Regions from separate parts of the Pseudoduganella plicata genome, predicted to be linked through region 3. Evidence: predicted binding sites of a transcription regulator. Region 3 holds the regulator's gene; each other region holds the start of a gene.
What was found. The regulator sigma-54, encoded in region 3, starts transcription at its own class of promoters, with help from an activator protein. The targets are predictions, from matches to a motif close to TGGCANGNAANCTGCTTT.

Region 1 (7,514 bases), 630 kb from region 3:
CACCTGATCGCGCCGACGGCCACGCTGGTGGCGCGCGAGGATCTGCACCCGGCGTTGATCGAGCTGTTCGTGCAGGCCGCGGCGAAGATTCACGGCGGGGCGGGGTGGTTCTCGCAGCAGGGTCAGTTCCCGTCCGCGCGCTACACGGAGATTCCCGTCGCCGACGAGGCGGCGAAGTTCTACAAGGACGGCGCGCCGTTCCTGCAGCGCTACATGAGCTTCTGGCTGGCGAACTTCCTCGACCGCATGTGGGTGCTCGTCGTGGCGCTGGGTGCGCTGATCCTGCCGTTATCAAAAGTGGTGCCGCCGCTGTACGTGTGGCGCGTCCGCTCGCGCATCTATCGCTGGTACGGCCAGCTGCGCACGGTGGAACAGGCGCTGGAAGAGGTACCGCGCGAGGCACCCGCGGCGCAGCGGATGCAAGTGGGGCGCGCGCAGCTGGCGCGGCTGAACGACATCGAGGACCGCGTCAACCAGATCTCCGTGCCGCTGTCGTTTGCCGACGATTTGTATGGCCTGCGCAGCCACATCCAGTTCGTCCGGCAGCGGATTCTTAGCCAAACACCGGATCTGGCGACAGAAAATACGGCCATTGCTGAATAGACCGTTTGTTTATCGCCACAGCTTGCCCTTTTAGCCACTGATTGATTTGACAGCAAGGCGCCCGCGCCGGGAAGATAAAGCCGACTGCCGCGCGCCGCGGCGGCCCTGCTGGATCGCCTGGCTCAATCATTGAACGAAAAGGGATCAAGATGCACCGGAATACCGTACCCACCAAGCTTCTTCTCGCCGCCGCCATCGCCTCGCTGTTCGGCCACGCCGGTGCCCAGGCCCAGACGGCCGACACGCCGGCCGTCGAATCGACCGTCATCGTGACGGGCACGCGGGTCTCGAACCGCACGGTGCTCGACACGTCCGCGCCCGTCGACATCATCTCGGCCGACACCATCAAGAACACGGGGGTACCGGAGATCACGCAGGCGCTGTCGGTGGCGCTGCCATCGCTGAACTTCCCGCGTCCGGGCCTGGCCGACGGCACCGATACCATCCGGCCGGCCACGTTGCGCGGCCTGGCGCCGGACCAGACGCTGGTGCTGGTGAACGGCAAGCGCCGGCATACGTCGTCGCTGGTCAACCTGAACGGCACCATCGGCCGCGGCTCGGCCGCCGTCGACATGAACACGATCCCGACGGGCATCGTCAAGACCATCGAAGTGCTGCGCGACGGCGCCTCCGCGCAGTACGGCTCGGACGCCATCGCCGGCGTCGTCAACATCCGGCTGCGCAACGACCACAGCGGCGGCGAGGCCGTCGTCAGCTACGGCAAGCGCATCACGGACTACAGCTTCGAGCCCGTGCCGGGACCGGCCGGCGCCACGTGGAGCAGCGAGACGGAGCGCTCGCGCCATGACGGCGGCGTGGCCACCGTCAGCCTGTGGAAGGGACTCTCGTTCGGCGAGACGGGTTTCGTGACCATCGCGGCCGAATACAAGGACCAGGACCATACGGAGCGGGGCGGCTACGACATGCGCCAGCAGTACCCGCTCCTCAGTGGCCAACAAGCTGGGCAGTTAGATCCACGCGAGAACACGATCGACCGCTTCAACGCGTGGTACGGCGAACCGGAAATGAAGCAGTCCACGATTTTCGCCAACGCCGGCATGAACCTGGGCGGCAGCGTCAAGCTGTATGGCTGGAGCAGCTACCAGAAGCGCGAGGCCCGCTCGGCCGGCTTCTTCCGCCGCGCGCTGCAGGACAATAACGTCATCGCCATCTATCCGAACGGCTTCCTGCCGATCATCGCCCCAAGCGTGGACGACTTCAGCATCGCCGGCGGCGTCACGTGGACGCTGGACGGCTGGGACATGGACAGCTCGCTCAGCTACGGCAAGAACAAGATGGGCTACACCATCGAGAACACCTTGAACCGCTCGCTGGGCGCGGCCAGCCCGACGACGTTCGACGCGGGCGGATATTCGTACGACCAGCTGACGTACAACCTGTCGGCCGTGCGCCAGTTCGACTGGGGCCTGTCGTCGCCCGTCAACCTGGCGCTGGGTGCCGAGGCGCGCCGCGAAGGCTACAAGCTGGAAGCGGGCGAGCCGGATTCGTACCGCAACGGCGGCATCCTGCTGCCATCGGGCCTGCCTACGGCGTCCGGCGCGCAGGTGTTCCCGGGCTTCCGCCCAAGCGACGAATCGGACAGCCACCGCAACGCGTTCAGCGTGTTCGCCGACGTGGAAGCGAACCTGACGCCGGAGCTGCTGGCGTCCTTCGCCGTGCGCGGCGAGCACTACTCGGACTTCGGCAACAACTGGTCCGGCAAGCTGGCGGGGCGCTATAACTTCACCCCGGCATTCGCGCTGCGCGGCTCCGTGCAGAACGGCTTCCGCGCGCCGTCGATGCAGCAGCAGTTCTTCACGTCCACGTCCACCAATTTCATCAACGGCATTCCGTTCGACCTGACGACGTTCAAGCCGACTGCCCCGGCCGCGGTGGCGCTGGGCGCGAAGCCGCTCGATGCCGAGAAGTCCACCAACTTCTCGCTGGGCGCCGTGGCGAAATTCGGCCGTGGCAGCATCACCGTCGACGGTTACCACATCAAGATCCGCAACCGCATCGTGCTGTCCGAGAACCTGACGCAGGCGAACGTGCGCAATTACCTGACCGCGAACGGCTTTCCCGGCGTGGGCGGCGGGCGCTTCTTCATCAACGGCGTGGATACGACGACCAAAGGGGTGGACATCGTCGCCAACTACCCGTTCGCGCTGGGCCAGGCCGGCAAGATCGACCTGACGCTGGCCGGCAACTACACGGACACCGAAGTGACGAAGGTGCCGGCAACGGCGCAGCTGGCGGCATTGTCGCCGGCGCCGGTGCTGTTCGACCGCGTCAACGTGCTGACGTTCGAGGAAGGCACGCCGAAGACCAAGTTCACGGCCAGCGGCACGTGGTTGCTGGGTCCCTGGGGCGCCACGTTGCGCGCCACGCGCTACGGCAAGGTGCTGACGCCAAGCTCGGCGCCATTCCCCGACCACCTGATGTCGGCCCGCACGCTGGTGGACCTTGAGGGACGCTTTGCGATCACGAAGGCGATGACGTTTGCCGTCGGCGCGGAAAACCTGTTCGACCAGTACCCGGACCCGTATCCGGCCGTGCTGAACTCGACGGGTAATGCGCCGTTCACCAACTACTCGCCGTTCGGCCGTTCGGGCCGCTACGTCTACGCGCGCCTGAGCTACTCGCTGTAACGCAAGTCGCAGGGAACTTGCTGGGGACTGTCCCTTCGGGACTGTCCCCGACTTTGCTTTCCGCTAATGACCCCGCTGCTTCCGGTAAACCTCGGGGACAGTCCCCACTGCATCAGGCGCCCACCCAGGGCAACCCGGCCTTGCACCATCCCCCGACTGTCTTCCGATGCCCCTCGGCGTCCTTGTCCCCCTCGAACCCCTCCAGGATATCGAAGCTGTTGGCATAGCCGTTCTCCGTGGCCAGCCTGGCGGCATGCCGCGAGCGCACGCCGGAGCGGCACAGGAACAGCAGCACGTCGTCTTTCGACGCCAGCGCGGCCAGTTGCTCGGCGAACGCCGGATTCGGCACGCCGCCCGGATACGTACTCCACTGCACCGCGCCATGCTGGGCGTCCGGAATCGCCACGCGGCCGACCCAGTCGCGCTCGGCGTTGGTGCGCACGTCGATCAGCCGGACGTTGGGATGTTCCTCCAGCAGTTGATATGCTTCCTGTGGCGTGACCGCTCCAGCATAGGGCAGTCCCGTGCCGCGCTCGCGGGCGCGTTCGAGGATGTCGGAGTCAATGCCTGTTTTGGTACTCATTTCGCGGTATCCCTCGAGGATCTTCGTTTATCATTGCGCGCGCCGGGTATTGACGACAGCGTGCCTGCAGCGCATACAGGGACTGGGATGCACCAATATATCCGGAATCGCCGACACGCTGCCCGAATTCGGTGCAGAATGCACGCATCGCACCAAAGCGGTGCGGTGCGGAGGTTGCGCTAACGTGGTGCAAAACAGGCCCGCGGCAGGCCCCGAACGATTTTAGTTTCCGTTGGCAGCAAGATCAATGAAGCAATTCGACTATGCTTCCTCGCTCTTTACTGGCACGCTTTCTGCTTTACGTTATTGAAGTTTCCGCCGCACACTGTGCTGGCAGCCCTTTTCACTTAGGAGATACGCATGGCAATGACCGCCGAAGAAGTTTTGCAGATGGTAAAAGACAACGAAGTCAAATTCGTTGATTTCCGTTTTGCCGATACCCGTGGCAAGGAACAGCACGTGACCGTGCCAGTGTCCCACTTCGATATCGACAAGTTCGAAAGCGGTCATGCGTTCGACGGTTCTTCCATCGCCGGCTGGAAAGGTATTGAAGCATCGGACATGATCCTGCTGCCGGACCCTGCGACCGCGAACATCGACCCCTTCATGGAAGAGACGACGCTATTCATGCAGTGCGACGTCATCGAGCCATCCGACGGCAAGGGCTACGACCGTGACCCGCGCTCGATCGCCAAGCGCGCCGAAGCCTACCTGAAGTCCTCCGGCCTGGGCGACACCGCCTACTTCGGTCCGGAACCCGAATTCTTCATCTTCGACTCCGTGAAGTGGAAGATCGACATGTCCGGCGCGATGGTCAAGATCGACTCCGACGAAGCATCGTGGTCGACCGACAAGGACATCGAAGGCGGCAACAGCGGCCACCGTCCGACCGTCAAGGGCGGCTACTTCCCGGTGCCTCCGGTCGATTCGTTCCAGGACATGCGCTCGGAAATGTGCCTGATCCTCGAATCGATGGGCATCCCGGTCGAAGTGCACCACCACGAAGTGGCCGGCGCCGGCCAGAACGAGATCGGCACCAAGTTCTCGACGCTGGTCGAGCGCGCCGACTGGACGCAGAACATGAAGTACGTGATCTGGAACGTGGCCCACAGCTACGGCAAGACCGCTACCTTCATGCCGAAGCCGGTCGTTGGCGACAACGGCTCGGGCATGCACGTGCACCAGTCGATCTGGAAAGACGGCAAGAACCTGTTCGCCGGCGACGGCTATGCGGGCCTGTCGGACTTCGCGCTGTACTACATCGGCGGCATCATCAAGCACGCCAAGGCACTGAACGCCATCACCAACCCTGGCACGAACTCGTACAAGCGCCTGGTGCCTGGCTACGAAGCGCCGGTCAAGCTGGCTTACTCGGCACGTAACCGTTCCGCGTCGATCCGTATCCCGCACGTGGCCAATCCAAAAGGCCGTCGTATCGAGACGCGCTTCCCGGATCCGCTGGCGAACCCGTACCTGTGCTTCGCCGCGCTGATGATGGCCGGCCTGGACGGCGTGCAGAACAAGATCCACCCGGGCGAAGCCGCATCGAAAGACCTGTACCACCTGCCGCCGGAAGAAGACGCGCTGATCCCGACCGTCTGCGCCTCGCTGGAAGAGGCGCTCGATCACCTGAACAAGGACCGCGAGTTCCTGACCCGCGGCGGCGTGTTCAGCGACACGATGATCGATGCCTACATCGAACTGAAGATGACGGAAGTGACCCGCATGCGCCAGACGACGCACCCGGTCGAATTCGACATGTACTACTCGCTGTAAGAACGGCATGCCGGTCTTGAAACACCGGTAACCAGGACGCGGGGACGGCGCTTAGCCCTCCTCGCGTTTTTTTTCGGATGTTGTATAGTCGGGGCATGAAGATCCGTACCGCCGTTTTACTGCCTTTGCTGTGTTGCTCCACCCTGGTTCACGCCCAGATCTACCGCTGCGTGGATGCAAACGGACACAAGGAATACACGGACCGCAAGAAGGGCAGCCACTGCGTGGCGCTGGACCTGCCGGACCCCGTGATCGCGGCGCCGGCCCGGCGGGAAGCGCCGCCGGCACGGCCGCGCCAGCCCGCTGCAGCGCCGGCACCGGCCGTGGCGGCAGGCGCGTTCCCGCGGGTGGACAGTGCGGAGCAGAAGGCGCGCGACGCCGACCGGCGCCAGATCCTCGCCGACGAACTGGACGCCGAAATGCAGAAGCTTGGCGAGCTGCGCCGCGAATTCAACAACGGCGAGCCGGAACGGCGCGGCGACGAGCGCAATTACGCCAAGTACCAGGAACGGGTGGCGAACCTGAAAACGTCCATCGCCCGTTCTGAACAGAACGTTGAAGCGCTGAAGCGGGAAATCGCCAATATACGATGAAAATTGTGACCAATATCGCGCGCGCGGCGGCTGCCGCGGCGTCGGTCTTTCCACGTCCGTCCGCGCTGGCCGGGCTCGATCTGCTGGCCTCGGCCGTCGCGATCGTCGACGGGGAAGGGCATATCGTCTATGCCAATGCGGCGGCCGAGAATCTGCTGGAGAGCTCATTGAAGGCGCTGACGCGCCAGAAGCTGTGCGGCCTGTTTTCCAATCCCGCCGAACTGGAACACGTGATCGCGCAGGCGCGCGCCCATAAATTCTCCGACCTGCGCCAGGAGCTGATCCTCGAGCGGGCCGGCCGCGAGCCGCTGCACGTGCACACGATCGCCAGTGCGCTCGACGAGCCGGCGGACCACGTGCTGCTGGAGCTGCGCGAAACGGTGCAGCAGATGAAGCTCGACCGCGAGGAACGGCTGCTGGACCAGAGCCAGGTCAACAAGGAGCTGATCCGCAACCTGGCGCACGAAATCAAGAACCCGCTGGGCGGCATTCGCGGCGCCGCGCAGCTGCTGGAGATGGAGCTGCCGCCGCTGCACCTGCAGCAGCTGCGCGAGTACACCCAGGTCATCATCAAGGAAGCGGACCGGCTGCAGACGCTGGTGGACCGGCTGCTGGCGCCGCACCGGCGTCCGCACATCGTCGGCGACGTCAATATCCACGAGGTGCTGGAAAGGGTGCGCAGCCTGATGACGGCCGAATTCCCGGCCGGTCTCGCCATCGTGCGCGATTACGACGCATCGTTGCCCGAGTTCCGCGGCGACAAGGAGCAGCTCATCCAGACGGTGCTGAACATCGCCCACAACGCCGCGCAGGCACTGGCTGAACGCATCGACGAGGGCGATGCGCAGATCGTGTTCAAGACGCGCGTGGCCCGGCAGGTCACGCTGGCGAAGGTCCGCTACAACCTGGCATTAGACTTGCATATCATCGACAATGGACCTGGCATCCCGCCCCAGATCCGCGATCGCATCTTCTATCCACTGGTCTCCGGCCGTGATGGAGGCAGCGGCCTCGGACTGACGTTGGCGCAGACCTTCGTGCACCAGCACATGGGCGTCATCGAGTGCGAGAGCCGGCCCGGATATACGGACTTCAGGATCCTGCTGCCGCTGCCATAAGCCTTGGCAGCAGCGGGCCTGGAGCGGTCTCGATCCACATTGCGGGAAGCACACAACACACATGAAGCCAATCTGGATAGTCGACGACGACGAATCGATCCGCTGGGTACTGGAAAAAGCATTGGCGAGGGAAAGCCTCGCCACAAGGAGTTTTGCCAACGCGCGCGACGCGATGGCCGCGCTGGAAGTCGAC
Region 2 (7,514 bases), 2.6 Mb from region 3:
GCTCGACAGGAAATCGTTCATCTCGCGCGTGGAGTCCTGGAACGACAGCTGGATGTGGTCCAGTCCCAGTTCCTTCATCCGGGCGATCCGCGGCTCCGTCAGCCCGATGCCGGAGGTGATCAGGTTCGTGTAGAAGCCCAGCCGGCGTCCTTCGCCGATCAGCTCTTCCAGGTCGTCGCGCAGCAACGGTTCGCCGCCGGAAAACCCCAGCTGGGCCGCGCCGAGCCGGCGCGCCTGGCGCATCACGTCGACCCACTGCGCGGTCGAAAGTTCGGTCCGGTGGTGCGCGTAATCGACCGGGTTGTAGCAGAAGGCGCAGTGCAGCGGGCAGCGGTAAGTCAGTTCCGCCAGCAGCCACAGCGGTGCGGCAATGGGTGGTGCGCTCATGCGTCAGTCCAGCCAGCCGCGCTCGCTCGCGGCGCGCAGGAATCCGTCCACGTCCGCCGCAAGACCGCCCGTATCGAACGCGGCTTCCAGTTCGTCGACGATGGCCGGCACGCTGTGCTCGCCGTCGCAGCGCTTCAGGATTTCGGCCGCACTGCCATTGAGCTTGACCATGCCCTCCGGGTACAGCAGTACGTAGTTGCCTTGCGCTTCTTCCCATTGCATGCGGAAGCGGCGCGAAAGATGGGGTTTGTCGGGAATCACTGCGGCACCTCGCTGTCGGGGCAGGCTTTTTCGATGGCGTCGAGCATCGCCCACAGGATGTCGAGCTTGAACTGCAGGATGTCGAGGGCCCGTTCCTGCGCCGCCCGCGTCGTGAAGTGGTCGAGCGTGACCTGCAGGCCGTGCTCGACGTCGCGCTCGGCCAGGCGGATGCGGCTGCGGAAGTACTGCAGGCCGTCCGGGTCGATCCAGCCGTAGTGCACGGGCCAGTTGGCCAGGCGGTCCTTGTGGATTTGCGGCGCGAACATTTCCGTCAGCGACGAGCAGACCGCTTCCTGCCACGGTGCCTGGCGGGCAAAATTGACGTAGGCATCGACGGCAAACCGCACGCCGGGCACGACGTCTTGCTGCGACCATAACGCGTCCGCATCGAGCCCTACGGCCGCGCCCAGCCTCAGCCATGCCTCGATACCGCCTGCGTTGTCCTCCCCATTGCCGTCATGGTCGAGGATGCGCCGCACCCATTTGCGCCGCGTTGCACGGTCGGGGCAGTTCGCCAGGATGGCGGCGTCCTTGCGCGGAATGTTCACCTGGTAGTAGAAGCGGTTGGCGACCCAGGCGCGGATCTGCCCCGGGCGCAGCAGGCCGTCGTTCATCCGCACGTTGAACGGATGATGGACGTGATAGCCCGCGCCGCGGGCGCGCAGCTGCGCTTCGAATTCGCCGCGGCTCCAGGCCGGGTTGTCTGTCATAGGGCGATCTCCATGCCGTCGAAGGCGACTTCGATGCCGTGGCGCGCCAGGATCGCGCGCTGTTCCGAGTCGTCGTCCAGGATCGGGTTGGTATTGTTGATGTGAATAAGGACCTTGCGGCATTCCAGCCGGTCCAGCACGGCAATCATGCCGCCTTCGCCCGACTGCGGCAGGTGGCCCATGTCGGCCGCGCTCTTGTGGGAAAAGCCGTGGCGGATCATTTCGTCCTCGCGCCAGAACGTGCCGTCCACCAGCACGCAGTCGGCCTGGCGCATCGCCGCATCCACTTGCGGCTCGACGGCGCCCAGCCCCGGCGCGTAAAACAGCGACCGGCCGCTCGCCAGGTTTTCGATCAGCAGGCCGATGTTGTCGCCCACCTGCGGATGCGCCCGGTGCGGCGAGTAGGGCGGCGGCTTGCTCGAGAGCGCCAGCGGCGTGAAGCGCACCCCATCCATGCCCGGCACGTGCACCGGATGCATGGCCGGGCCGTCGCCGACGGTGTCCAGCCGATGCCAGCGCAGGCCGCAATAATGCGACAGCACGGGCGCCAGCGGCAGGTCCGTGTTGAGATCGTTCCACACGGGCGCCGTGCAGTACAGCGGCAGCGGTTTTCCCTCCCGCAGCATCAGCAGGCCCGTGACGTGGTCGACCTGCGCATCCATCAGCATCACGGCGGCGATGCCGGAATCACGCGTTGCCCGCGCCGGTTGCAGCGCCGGCGTGGCGCGGATCTGCGCCAGGATGTCGGGCGAGGCATTGATCAGCAGCCAGTCCGTGTCATTGGACGAGACGGCAATCGACGACTGCGTGCGCGGCGTGGCGGCAACCGTCCCGCTGCGCACACCACGGCAGTTGCGGCAATTGCAGTTCCACTGGGGGAAGCCGCCGCCCGCAGCCGATCCCAGAACGATGATCCTCACGGGCGACTGCCTGCGCTAGCGGTTGGCGATGTACAGCGTGATTTCAAAACCGAAGCGCAGGTCGGTGAATTGCGGTGTGGTCCAGGTCATGGTCGCTCTCCTAGGGGTGGTCAAGATTGCTGCGGATGTGCAGTCGAGGATGCAGTAGCAGCAAGCGTGCCATCGAGTGGCTATGCGGGTGCAAGGCCGCTGGCGTGACACACCTGTCCCGTTTTGACACAGCGACTGTTGCGGAATCGATCAGTGCGTGACCGCGGGTGCCGGCGCGCGCAACTTCTGTCACGTTGCATCAATTCACCGTCTATGTGCATCAACTAACGTTTCGCGCATATTTCATTAATGAAGGGACTGGACGCGCGGCCCCTGTTGCGTTACAATTGATACACATTTACAACAGATTTGACGGCATCCTTGCCGGTTCCCTGCAGTACGGGGAACGTCGCAATCGGGCCATGCGCCCTTACTCAATACCGTTTGACGTTTTCGTCAAACAGCCAGGTGCCGCTGCCATTGCAGCGCACCCGCGTGGCCGGAAGTCCTGAACCCCAGCTTCTTCCGGCACGCACCTGACACCCCGGCATACAGGCATCGGCCTGGTCGGACACCCGTGTCTCGCCCCTGTCCGTCGCGAGCGTGCGCCAGCGCGCCAGCGTTATCGCCGAGTGCTTGTCGACGCCCCGGGGTTTGCCGATTCCCGTCACGGCCTGTGGCCGTCGGGTTTCACTCAACGCGAAATCGAAGGAGAACCACAACGTGGCCAAACAAATCCTCATCGACCATGTCTTCAAAGTGTTCGGCGATCAGCCCGACGAGGCCCTGGCGCTGGTACGCCAGGGCGCAGGCAAGCAGGACATCCTGGCCGCCACCGGCTGCACGATCGGCGTATTCGACGCCAGTTTTACCATCGAGGCAGGCGAGATCTTCGTCATCATGGGCCTGTCCGGTTCCGGCAAGTCCACGCTGGTGCGCATGCTGAACCGCCTGATCGAGCCGACCGCCGGCCGCATCCTGATCGACGGCGCCGACATCAACACGCTGCCGGACGCGCAGCTGCGCGCCTTGCGCCGCAAGGACATCAGCATGGTGTTCCAGTCGTTCGCGCTGCTGCCGCAACTGACGGTGCTCGACAACACCGCGTTCGGCATGGAGCTGGCGGGCATGCCGAAGTCCGAGCGCCACGCGTTGGCCCGGCAGGCGCTGGAACAGGTCGGCCTTGCCGGCTATGCCGCCAGCTATCCGGACGAGCTGTCCGGCGGCATGCAGCAGCGGGTCGGCCTGGCGCGCGCGCTGGCCTGCGATCCGTCGATCCTGCTGATGGACGAGGCGTTTTCCGCGCTCGACCCCATCATGCGCACGGAGATGCAGTCGGAGCTGCTGCGCCTGCAGCAGGTCAGGCGCCGCACCATCGTCTTCATTTCGCACGACCTGGACGAAGCCATGCGCATCGGCGACCGCGTCGCCATCATGAAGGACGGCCACGTGGTGCAGGTGGGCACGCCGGAGGAAATCCTGCGCCGGCCCGCCAACGATTACGTGCGCAGCTTCGTGCGCGGCGTCGATGCGGCGGCCGTCTTCAAGGCCGGCGATATCGCGCGCAAGAGCCAGATCATCGTGTCCGAATCGCCGGCGCGCGGTGCACGCGCCGCGCTGTCGATGCTTGAAGAGCAGGACCGGGCGTATGCCTATGTCGTCAATCCGCGGCGCCGCTTCCTCGGCGTGGTCTCGGCCGATTCGCTGCGCAGCGCGCTGGACGGCCACACGGGGCCGCTGGGGCTGGCGCATGCATTCCTGCCGGACGTGCAGACCATCGCCGCGGACGAACCCGTCGCCGGCCTGGTCGGCCAGGTGGCACAGCTCCCGTACGCCGTCCCCGTGGTGGCCAGCGACGGCGACTTCCGCGGCGCGATCAGCAAGACCACCCTGCTGAAATTCCTCGACCGCGACACGCCCGCCATAGCGGAACCACAGACTCAGAAAGGACAAGCATGAACACCGATACCGTCACCTCGCTGGAGCAGGGCACGCAGGCTGCCGCACCGGTCAATCCATGGCTGCCCACCCCTCCGACCGATACTTCGTGGCTGGACGCCGGCCCGCCCGCGGCGACACAAGAACACGCGAGCGCGTTATCACAGCTGTTCCACGGTTCGCTGCCGCTGCAAGCCTGGATCAACGACGGCCTGGGCTGGGTGGTCGCGCACTGCCGGCCGTTCTTCCAGGCCGTGCGCGCACCGATCGACGCGACCCTGACGGGTGCCGGCGACGTGCTGCTGGCCGCCCCGGCGCCCGTGGTGATCGCCATCGTCGGCCTGCTGGCATGGCAGTTCACCAGCCGCGCGCTGGCCGTCGGTACCGTGGCGGCACTGCTGGTAGTCGCGCTGCTGGGTGTCTGGCCCGAGGCGATGGTCACGCTGTCGCTGGTGCTGACGTCGCTCGCGTTCTGCCTGGCGATCGGCCTGCCGCTGGGGATCTTCCTGGCCAGCAGCGACCGCGCGCAGAACATCCTGCGCCCGCTCCTGGACGCCATGCAGACGACGCCCGCCTTCGTGTATCTGGTGCCGGTGGTGATGCTGTTCGGTATCGGCAATGCGCCGGGCGTCATCGTCACCATCGTCTTTGCCCTGCCGCCGCTGGTGCGCCTGACCACTCTGGGCATTCGCCAGGTGCGCCCCGACCTGATCGAAGCGGCGCGCGCCTACGGTGCGTCGCCCTGGCAGCTGCTGACGCGCGTGCAGCTCCCGCTGGCCATGCCGTCCATCATGGCGGGCATCAACCAGTCGCTGATGCTGTCGCTGTCGATGGTGGTGATCGCGTCGATGATCGCCGTCGGCGGCCTGGGCCAGATGGTATTGCGCGGGATCGGCCGCCTGGACATGGGGCTGGCTACCGTCGGCGGTCTGGGCATCGTCGTGCTGGCCATCACGCTGGACCGCGTGACCCAGTCGCTGGGCCAGCCGAGTCGCGGCGTGCGTCACTGGTACCAGACCGGCCCGGCCGGTTTCATCGTGCGCCTGGTGCGCGGTGCTTCCACGGCCTCCGGCCCGGCCGGCCACACCGCGCCCGCAGCCGCACAATAAGAAGAAAGGATCGTTATGCAGCACGTCAAACATTTCGAAGTAACACGCAGGAAGCAGCGCAGGTTCCAGTGGCTGTCGGCGCTGGCGCTGGCCGCGCTCACGCTGACCACGGGTCTGGCGCTGGCGCAGACGCCGGACGCCGGCCTGCCCGGCAAGGGCATCAAGGTCCAGGCGCTGCAAAGCCCGATCGGCGAAGAGACCTTCCAGACAATGCTGGTGGACCGGGCGCTGGAAAAGCTGGGCTATGAGCCACAGCCGATCAGGGAAGTGGATTATCCGACGGCGCACATCGCCATCGCCAACGGCGATGCGACGTACCTGGCCGTGCACTGGGACCCGCTGCACCGGGATTATTACGATAACGCGGGCGGCGACGCGAAACTGCTGCGCACGGGCCAGTACGCCGGTCCGGCCGCGCAGGGCTACATGATCGACAAGGCGAGCGCCGAGAAGTACCGCATCACCAATATCGACCAGCTGCGCGACCCGGCGATCGCGAAACTGTTCGACCATGACGGCGACGGCAAGGCCGACCTGACCGGCTGCAATCCGGGCTGGGGCTGCGAAGCGATGATCGAGCATCATCTGGACGCCTACAAGCTGCGGCCGACGGTCGCGCACGTGCAGGGCAGCTATTCCGCGCTGATCGCCGACACCATCGGCCGCTACCGGCGGGGCGAGCCGATCCTGTACTACACGTGGACGCCGTACTGGGTCAGCGGCGTGCTGGTGCCAGGCAAGGACGTCGTCTGGCTGCAGGCGCCGTTTTCGGCCAATCCGCAGGGCGCCAGCACCCGCCTGGACGACGGCAGCGACTACGGCTTTTCCGTCAATACGACACGCATCGTCGTCAACCGCGCCTGGGCCGAGAAGAACCCGGCGGCCGTCCGGCTGTTCGAAGTGATGCGCCTGCCGATTGCCGACATCAACGCGCAGAACGAGCGCATGCGCAAGGGCGAAAACACGCAGGCCGATATCGCGCGGCACACGGCCGGCTGGATCCGGTATCACCAGGCGTTGTTCGATGGCTGGATTGCGCAGGCGCTGGCGGCAGCGCGGGCGCCGGCAAAAGAGGGTAGTTGAGGCAACAGCAGGTAACGCCTGGAAGAGGGCCCGCGAAGCAGGCCCGATAACCGAAGGCACGTCAAAACCGGTGACAGGCACCACATTTTAAGGCACGTCAAAACCGGTGACAGGCACCACATTTTCAGTCGACGACACCGCCCGCGTGTCGTTCCACGCAGACCATCCCCGGTAGACGGTCTGGGTTCGATGACAGGCTTGCCCCCCGCCGGGATGTGCGCTCGTTATCTGCGTGGCCCGGCGGAGCGGATCGTCCGGACGATTTCCGCCGAGACCTGCCGCGCCAGCTGCCCAAGGATCTGCACCTCGGCAGCGCTGAGCTTGCGCGGCTTCGTATCGATGACGCACAGTGAGCCGAGCGCGAAGCCGCGGTCGTCCGTGACGGGCGCGCCGGCGTAGTACCGGAAGTGCGGCGCGCCCGCGACGGCCGGATTGTCGGCAAAGCGCGGGTCGGCGTCCATGCCGGAAAACTCCTGCACGCCCGGCTGCAGGATCGTGTGGTTGCAGAATGCCCAGCTGCGCGGCGTCTCGCGCAGGTCCAGGCCGATGCGCGTCTTGAACCACTGCCGGTCCTCGCTCAGCACCGTGATCAGCGCGTACGGCATCGACAGGCTCAGCGCCGCCAGCTGGGCCAGGTTGTCGAACACCTGTTCCGGGGCGCTGTCGAGAATGCCGGCGCGGCGCACGGCGGCCAGCCGGCGCGCTTCGTCGGGTCCGACGGGGAACGAGGCATCGCGCAGCTGGATCGGCAACGCCGGAGCCGGCAGCGGTTTCAGCGGCAATTGCCGCGCCAGCTCCGCCACGGCGGCCTCCGGCCCACCGTCCAGGCCGACCATCGTGAATGGCAGGTCCGCCGGCGCTTGCACGGACGGGCGGCTGGCGATCGCGATCTTCAGCCGGCTCAACGATGGGATGGCCCGCAGCGCCGTCAGGAAGCGCGGCAGCGACTCGTCCGGCCCGTCGCTCTGTACCAGCAGCATGTCGTACGCACCGCCGCCCAGGCCGACGGCGGCCGCAACGGGGTCGTCGACACAGTCGATCTGCGCCACGTCCAGCGTCGCCAATGCGCCCGTCCA
Region 3 (7,514 bases):
CGCAAGTGACCTTCGGCTTCCTCATCCACGGAGAACGAGCATGACAAGACAGGCCTATCGGGGCCACCTCATCGAAGTCGCCGCCACATCCGGCCCGCAAGGTTACGGTTACGAGGCGACGATTGCGGACGAGGCGACCGAAATCCACCGCCACCGCCTCGTGCAGCCGCCAGGCACGTTCGACAGCCGCGAGATGGCACACGATCACGCGTTCGCCAGCGCCCGCGCGTGGATCGACGGCTCGCCGCTGCACTGGCCGTTCGCACCGCCGCATGCCTGACACCGGCAAGGCACTGGAGCACGATGGCCGTACGATTTCGGGTATCATGCGCGCATGCGTATCGTCCTCATTACCGGAATATCCGGCTCGGGCAAATCGGTTGCCCTGAACGTTCTCGAAGACACCGGCTACTATTGCGTAGACAACCTGCCGCCTGCGCTGCTTGCCAGTCTCGTGGGCACGCTGTGCGAAGAAGGCACGCAGGCGCTGGCTGTCGCTGTCGATGCGCGCAGCGCCGCGTCGCTGGCCACGCTGCCGGGCGATATCCGCAAACTCAAGGATCTGGGACACGACGTGAAGGTGATGTTCCTGACGGCGAACACGCACTCGCTGGTGGCGCGCTTTTCCGAAACGCGGCGCAGCCATCCGCTGTCGCACGAACTTCACCCGGGTCAGAACCCCGCCGCCCGTCGCACGCTGATCGAATGCATCCAGGAGGAGCGCGAGCGCCTCTCGGCCATCGAGCAGCTGGGACACGTGATCGACACGTCCGAACTCTCGGCCAACAAGCTGCGCGGCTGGATCAAGGATCTGGTCGAAAGCGAGAACGCGCCACTGACGCTGTTCTTCGAATCGTTCGCCTTCAAGGTTGGCGTGCCGCAGGACGCGGACTACGTGTTCGACGTGCGGGCGATTCCGAACCCGTATTACGATCTGACCTTGCGGCCGCTGAACGGCCGCGATGCGCCTGTGATTGCCTTCCTCGATGCGCAACCGAGCGCGGAAGAGATGTTCCGCGACATCCGCGCGTTCATCGAGAAGTGGCTGCCGTCGTTCAAGAAGGACAACCGCAGCTACCTGACCGTGGCCATCGGCTGCACAGGCGGCCAGCACCGCTCGGTGTACATGGCCGAACGGCTGGCGCAGTATTTCAACGGCGCCGAACGCGTCGTGCTGCGGCACCGCGAGCAGGCCTGATAACGAGAACATGGCACTGGCCAGGTTTTTTTTAGTCCTCACTCGCCGCGCGGCGGCAGCGAACGCGCGGTAACGGCACGCCGCGGATTGCGCCGTCCGGCGCCCGTGCTGGCCGGGCGCAGGTACGGCGCCAGATTTTGCGCGATGCCGGCAAGTTCGGCCTCGGAAAGGGGCAGCTGGCGAAACGCAGCCCAGCCTTCCCGCGGCCGCAGGTTTCGGCCCGATGCCGCGTCCGAGCCATACAGGATGCGGTCGATGCCGATCTGGCGGATGCGTTGCACCAGGTTGGCCGCGTCATGCGGCTTCATGCCGGGCCGCGCCAGCGACGCCACATCGAAATACAGCCGGCGCGTGCGGCGGTCGTGTCGGGCCACCGCTTCGGCCAGCACCGACAATGCGTCGTCCGCCGGCGGGTCGTCGTAGCCCGGACCGCTGCCGGCCATGTGCGCCACCTGCACGACCACGTCCGGCGCGGCGGGCAGCAGCTCGTCCAGGAACACACGCGCCTGCACCGCGCCAAAGGGCCGGTGCTTCGACAATGAGGCTCGCAGGTGGACGACAATGGCCATGCCGTTCCGGTTCGCCGCCGCAAAGACTTCCTTCAGCCGCTGCGCATGCTCGGGCAGTTCGAGTTGCACGTCGGAGTTACCGAAGTGCAGTTTCAGGCCATGCCGCAGATGCGGTGCGGCCGCGCAGCGCGCGATTTCCTCCAGCGCGTAATCCTTCAGCGGGTTGACGCTGCCGAACGCGCGCAGGCGGTCCGGGAACTGTGCGGCCTGCGCGCCATTCCAGTCGTTTTCGGCGCGCACCTTGGTGTATTCGTCATCGATCTTGCGCACCGGGCTGCCGTACACATAGCCTGCCGACAGCAGCACGGCGCGACGGATGCCGGCGCTGTCGAGCAGCGGCACCAGGTCGTTCGCACCGATCACGGGCGGGCCGCCGCCGGAGCCGGTGTCGAGCAGCCGCGCCATCGCGGGGCTGAACAGGTGCTGATGGTGGTCGGCCGCCGGGGCGGGCGTCTCGCTCGCCCATGCCGGCAGCGGCACGGCGGCAGCACAGAGGCATTTCAGCAAATCGCGGCGCTGCATGATCACCTCGTCAGTTAAAGATGGCGCAGCGGATGCGCATGGTCCGGCCAGGCCGGTTCGAACAATTGCGCGACCATGGCATCCGTCACGTCGGCCAGCGCGGGCGGGTTCCAGCGCGGCGCGTTGTCCTTGTCGATGACGAGCGCGCGCACGCCCTCCAGCACTTCGCCGTGCTCGAACGTGCGCCGCACCACGGTGCGCTCCATGCGCAGGCAGTCCGCCACGCCGAGGCGCGCGCCCCGTTTGAGCAGTTCCAGCGTCACGCACATCATCAGCGGCGAGCGCTGTTCCATCGCCCCCAATGCCTGTCGTGCGAACGGGTCGTCATCGTCTCGCAGCGATGCCATGATGTCCGGCACCGAAGCGTGGCCGAAATGGCGCTCGATCAGGGCACGGTGCGCCAGCAATGGACTGTCGCCAGCGCCGGCGCGCAACGGCCGGGCAAAGGTTGCCACCGCTTCGCGCAGGCCGCCGCCGGACGTGGAGCCGATCAGGTCGGACAGCGCGGCCAGCTCGGTGTCGGGCACGTAGTGGTCGGCCAGGCCGACATACAGCGCGTCGGCCGCGCCGATCGTCAGGCCCGTCAGACCGAGATAGACACCCAGGCTGCCGGGCGCGCGCGACAGGAAATGGCTGCCGCCCACATCGGGGAACAGACCGATGTTCACCTCGGGCATCGCCATCTTCGTCCGGTTCGTTACGATGCGCACCGCGCAGCGGGGGCCGCCCTGGGCGATGCCCATGCCGCCGCCCATGACGACGCCGTCCATCAGCGCGATATAGGGTTTCGGGTAGCAGTGGATCAGGTGATTGAGCGCGTATTCTTCCGTGAAAAAATCCTCCAGCAGTGCGCTGCCGCCTTGGGGCGTGGCGCGGCCGGCGTCATGGAAGAAGCGGATATCGCCCCCGGCGCACAGGGCCTTCTCGCTGGTGCTGCGGACAACGACGGCGGCGACGTCATGGTCGTCGCGCCATGCCAGCAAGGCCGCCGTCATCGCCCGCACCATGTCCAGCGACAGCGAATTCAACGCCCGGGGCGATCGAGCGTGATGAAACCGGTACCGTTACCGACGCGGATGTGGACGTGTTCGCTCATGGCAGCAGGAATAGTCAGAGATGCCCCATTCTAGCGCGGCAGACGACAAATATTGCGTTGAAAGCGGGAAGCGGAACGGTGGGGGATTGCGCCCTGATGGATGGCGAGAAAAAACAACGGCTCAGCTTGTGTCGATGTCAGGGCGTGACCCTAGGGGGTCGACACGAACGCGGCAGTGGATGGCGGAGTTGTTGCGCGACCCTGAATGCAGAAGGGCGCTTTCGCGCCCTTTTTCTCTGGAATTACACAGCTGCGTTACGCAGCGGGGATATCGCTTTCGGCCAGGTGCTTGATGGAATCATGATTGTGATTCTGCACTTTGTCCTTGTATTTCATGACCGAGCGGTCCAGCTTATCGATCAGCGTATCGATGGCCGCGTACAGGTCCTGTGCCACGCTTTCCACAAATATGGTCTTGCCCGACATGCGCAGGTTGATCTCTGCTTTCTGGCGCTTCTCTTTCTCGGTGAGGTTATCTACAGTCAGGATGACAGAAACGTCGATCACTTGATCGAAATGTCGTTTCACGCGCTCCAGCTTGTTCTGCACGTATTCGCGGATGGCTGGGGTTACGTCGATATGATGTCCACTGATGGTGAGATTCATACACACTCCTAAAGATGATGTCGCTCTAAGGTTCGTGCGTTGCCCGCCGTGGTAAAAAGCCGGCGGCGCAGAGGAACCCATGCACTACAAGGACTTGCGGAGGCTGACGGGAGGGATTTTCAAGGCTTCGCGATACTTGGCAACAGTGCGTCGCGCAATCACCATGCCCTGTTCTCCCAGCATGTCCGCAATCTTACTGTCGGATAAAGGGTTCTTCGGGTCTTCGGCTCCTGTGAATTGCACGATCAGCGCACGGATCGCAGTCGAGGAAGCTTCCCCACCCGCTTCGGTTGCGACGTGGCTGCCAAAAAAATACTTCAACTCAAACATGCCATGGGGAGTGAGCATATATTTCTGAGTTGTCACCCGAGAGATCGTACTCTCGTGTAGCCCCAGTGTATCAGCTATTTCACGCAACACAAGGGGTCGCATGGCCACCGCGCCATGCGAGAAAAAGTTCTTCTGCCGCTCGACGATGGCCTGTGCGACGCGCAGGATCGTGTCGAAGCGCTGGCGCATATTCTTGATCAGCCACTTCGCTTCCTGCAGCTGCGCGCCCATCTGGCTTTCGCCCTTGCCCTGTTTGAGCAGGCTGGCATACAGCGCGTTCACGCGCAGGCGCGGCATCACGTCGTTGTTCAGCGTGACCACCCAGCCGTTGCGGCCCTTCTTCACAATCACATCCGGTACGACATAGTCTGACACGTCGGACGCATACGCGGCGCCCGGATGGGGGTTGCACTGGCGAATGACGGCCTGTGCTTCGCGCAGGTCTTCGTCGTCGCAATCGAGCGCCTTCTTGAGCTTGTTGAAGTCGCGCTGGGCAAACCAGGCCAGGTGTTTCTCGACAATGCACAGCGCCATCCGGCGCGTCACCAGCGGCACGCCCGGCATCTTGCGGATCTGCAGCGCCAGGCATTCGGACGCGCTGCGGGCGCCGACGCCCACCGGATCGAAGCTCTGCAGCAGCGCCAGCGCCGTGCGCAGCTCTTCCATTTCCACTTCCAGCTCTTCGGGCAGGCGGCCGTGGATCTCGTCCAGGCTCTCTTCCAGGTAGCCGTTTTCGTCCAGCGCGTCGATGATCAGCTCGACAAGCGCCCGGTCGCGCGGCTGTTGCACCGTCACCCGCATCTGCTCCATCAGGTGTTCGCGCAGCGAACAATGGCTCGCTTCCAGTTGCGGCCGCGCGTCGTCGTCGTCCGGCGCCTTGCCGCGGCCCGCGTCGGTCCAGTCGGTATCGCCTTCCGGGCCGCGGTCCGCGTCGGCGCCGTCATACGGTTCTGCCTCTGCGGGGGCCGCCGCGTCGGTTTGCTGGGGCGGGCCTTCGGCCGGTGCCTCGGGCGCGCTCTGCTGGCCGATGGCGCCATCGGCCAGCAGCCGCAGCGAACGGTCGAGCGGATCGTCGAGCCGTTCCAGCAGCGGGTTATCCGTCAGCAGCTGTTCCAGTTCCTGGTGCAGTTCCAGCGTGGACAACTGCAGCAGCCGGATGGACTGCTGCAGCTGTGGTGTCAGCGCCAGGTGCTGCGACGTTCGCAGTTGCAGAGACTGTTTCATGTGCGGTCACATACGGAAGTGTTCACCAAGATACACGCGCCGCACGGATTCGTCGGCAATGATATCGTCCGGCCGGCCCGACGCCAGGACGCTGCCCTGATTGATGATGTACGCCCGGTCGCAGATGCCCAGCGTCTCCCGTACATTGTGGTCCGTGATGAGCACGCCGATACTGCGCTCCTTCAGGAAACGCACGATCCGCTGGATCTCGATCACGGCGATCGGATCGACGCCGGCAAACGGTTCGTCCAGCAACACGAAGCGCGGATTGGTTGCCAGGGCGCGCGCGATCTCGACGCGACGGCGCTCGCCGCCCGACAGCGACAGCGCCGTGTTCTCGCGCAGCTTCTCGATCTGCAGGTCGGCCAGCAGGTTGTTCAGGCGCTCGTCGATCTGCGCCTTTGTCAGGGCCTTGCCGTCGACCTTCTGGATTTCCAGGACGGCGCGGATATTTTCCTCCACCGTCAGCTTGCGGAACACCGACGCTTCCTGCGGCAGGTAGGACAGCCCCAGGTTGGCGCGCTTGTGGATCGGCAGGCTGGAGATGTCGGTGCCGCTGATGTCGATGGTGCCCGCGTCGGACGCGACCAGGCCGACGATCATGTAGAACGACGTCGTCTTGCCCGCGCCGTTCGGCCCCAGCAGGCCCACCACTTCGCCGCAGGCTACCTGCAGCGACACGTCGTGCACCACCTGGCGCTTGCCGTAGCTCTTTTGCAGGCCGCGCACGATCAGCGTGCTGCCGCAGTTTTCCGGGGTCACGTCCGCCATTATTTCCCCGCGGCCGGTGTCGAGGCCGGAGCCGGCTCCGTGCGTTTCGGCTGGATCACCATCGTGCCACGGCCCGCGCCGGGCTTGTTGGTGCCGGCGTCCGTATTGCGCACGCTGAAGTATTCCTTGCGGCTGTCATAGGAGATGAACTCGCCTTCGACTTCGTCGCTCGGCTTCTTGCCTTCCAGCCGGCGGATCTTCGCCTTCGAATACAGCTTCACCAGCTCGGCCTTCTCGTCGTATTCCATCCGTTCGGCTTCGCCTTCCATCCACTGGTCGCCTTCGCCGTCGCGCTTCTGGCGGAAGGAGACCTTGCGCGCGCCGCCCGTCAGCGTGGCAAGCTGGTAGCCGTCCGGCGTGTAGGTGACGACGGCCTTGTCGGCCTTCATCGACAGCGTGCCGCGGGTCAGCGTGACGTCGCCCGTGAACGTGTACACCTGCTTGACGTCGTCGGCATCGAGCGTGCCGTAGTTGATCACCGTCTTCTGGTACGAGTCGGCCTTTTCGGCGACGGCATGTCCTGCCAGTCCCGCCATCCCCGCCAGCAGTGCCGCCGTCAGTATGAGTTTCTTCATTGATTGAATCCTATTTGGTCTGTTGCCCGCGCGGTGGATACACGATGGTGCCGCGACCGGTCAATTGCAACTGCCGCGTGGCGTTGTTGGCGCGCATGGCCGTGCCGGTGGCGGTGGCGTTCCCCAGCTGCAGGCGCACGGGCTGGTTCGTTTCCATCCGGTCCTCCTCGGGGAAAATCGTCAGCGACTGCGTGGCCAGATGCATTTCCTGCGAGTTGGCCGACGCGGCGCGGTCGATGCGCACGTTCTCCATCAGCGTCACGCGCGTGTTGTCCTGGTCCACGCGCGCGCGCTCGGCATGGATGTCCATCGGCTCGCGCTCGCCCGACAGGCTGCGCACGACGGGCTTGACGATGTCCGACGAATCGTCCACCGGCCGGTGCGTCAGCTTGTCGCCCGAGATGATGTAGCTGGGCTGCCCCGTCTTTGTCATCCGCACGAACGAAAAATTTTCGACGATGTAATCGGGCTCGTTGACCTTGAGGCCGCCCTGCAGCTCGTCGCCGCCGCGGTTCATCATCTCGACCAGCCAGAAACTGCCGAACGCACCGAACAGGCCGAGCACGAGGCCGACGGACAGGCGGTAGCGGTGGGCGGTCCTTTGATTGCGCATCGTGACTCCT

Region 1: the regulator sigma-54 is predicted to act here: its motif matches at 4,117-4,134, upstream of glnA (type I glutamate--ammonia ligase).
Region 2: the regulator sigma-54 is predicted to act here: its motif matches at 2,423-2,440, upstream of pqqA (pyrroloquinoline quinone precursor peptide PqqA).

The regions. Positions count from the first base shown of each region.
Region 1 is NZ_CP038026.1:4,929,215-4,936,728, forward strand. Features, by position in the region: gene E1742_RS21850 (TAXI family TRAP transporter solute-binding subunit) at 1-603, shown strand, start outside; gene E1742_RS21855 (TonB-dependent receptor plug domain-containing protein) at 753-3,251, shown strand; gene E1742_RS21860 (rhodanese-like domain-containing protein) at 3,364-3,834, opposite strand; gene glnA (type I glutamate--ammonia ligase) at 4,195-5,610, shown strand; gene E1742_RS21870 (DUF4124 domain-containing protein) at 5,706-6,203, shown strand; gene glnL (nitrogen regulation protein NR(II)) at 6,200-7,321, shown strand; gene ntrC (nitrogen regulation protein NR(I)) at 7,383-7,514, shown strand, end outside.
Region 2 is NZ_CP038026.1:1,051,939-1,059,452, reverse strand. Features, by position in the region: gene pqqE (pyrroloquinoline quinone biosynthesis protein PqqE) at 1-387, opposite strand, end outside; gene pqqD (pyrroloquinoline quinone biosynthesis peptide chaperone PqqD) at 391-648, opposite strand; gene pqqC (pyrroloquinoline-quinone synthase PqqC) at 645-1,358, opposite strand; gene pqqB (pyrroloquinoline quinone biosynthesis protein PqqB) at 1,355-2,278, opposite strand; gene pqqA (pyrroloquinoline quinone precursor peptide PqqA) at 2,294-2,368, opposite strand; gene E1742_RS26365 (hypothetical protein) at 2,743-3,039, opposite strand; gene proV (glycine betaine/L-proline ABC transporter ATP-binding protein ProV) at 3,032-4,267, shown strand; gene proW (glycine betaine/L-proline ABC transporter permease ProW) at 4,264-5,355, shown strand; gene proX (glycine betaine/L-proline ABC transporter substrate-binding protein ProX) at 5,371-6,438, shown strand; gene E1742_RS26630 (GAF domain-containing protein) at 6,663-7,514, opposite strand, start outside.
Region 3 is NZ_CP038026.1:4,296,117-4,303,630, reverse strand. Features, by position in the region: gene E1742_RS18960 (cation:proton antiporter) at 1-9, shown strand, start outside; gene E1742_RS18955 (hypothetical protein) at 41-280, shown strand; gene rapZ (RNase adapter RapZ) at 335-1,198, shown strand; gene E1742_RS18945 (amidohydrolase family protein) at 1,237-2,289, opposite strand; partial or broken gene E1742_RS18940 (enoyl-CoA hydratase/isomerase family protein) at 2,304-3,385, opposite strand; gene hpf (ribosome hibernation-promoting factor, HPF/YfiA family) at 3,641-3,991, opposite strand; gene E1742_RS18930 (RNA polymerase factor sigma-54) at 4,076-5,545, opposite strand; gene lptB (LPS export ABC transporter ATP-binding protein) at 5,552-6,316, opposite strand; gene lptA (lipopolysaccharide transport periplasmic protein LptA) at 6,316-6,891, opposite strand; gene lptC (LPS export ABC transporter periplasmic protein LptC) at 6,902-7,504, opposite strand; gene E1742_RS18910 (KdsC family phosphatase) at 7,513-7,514, opposite strand, start outside.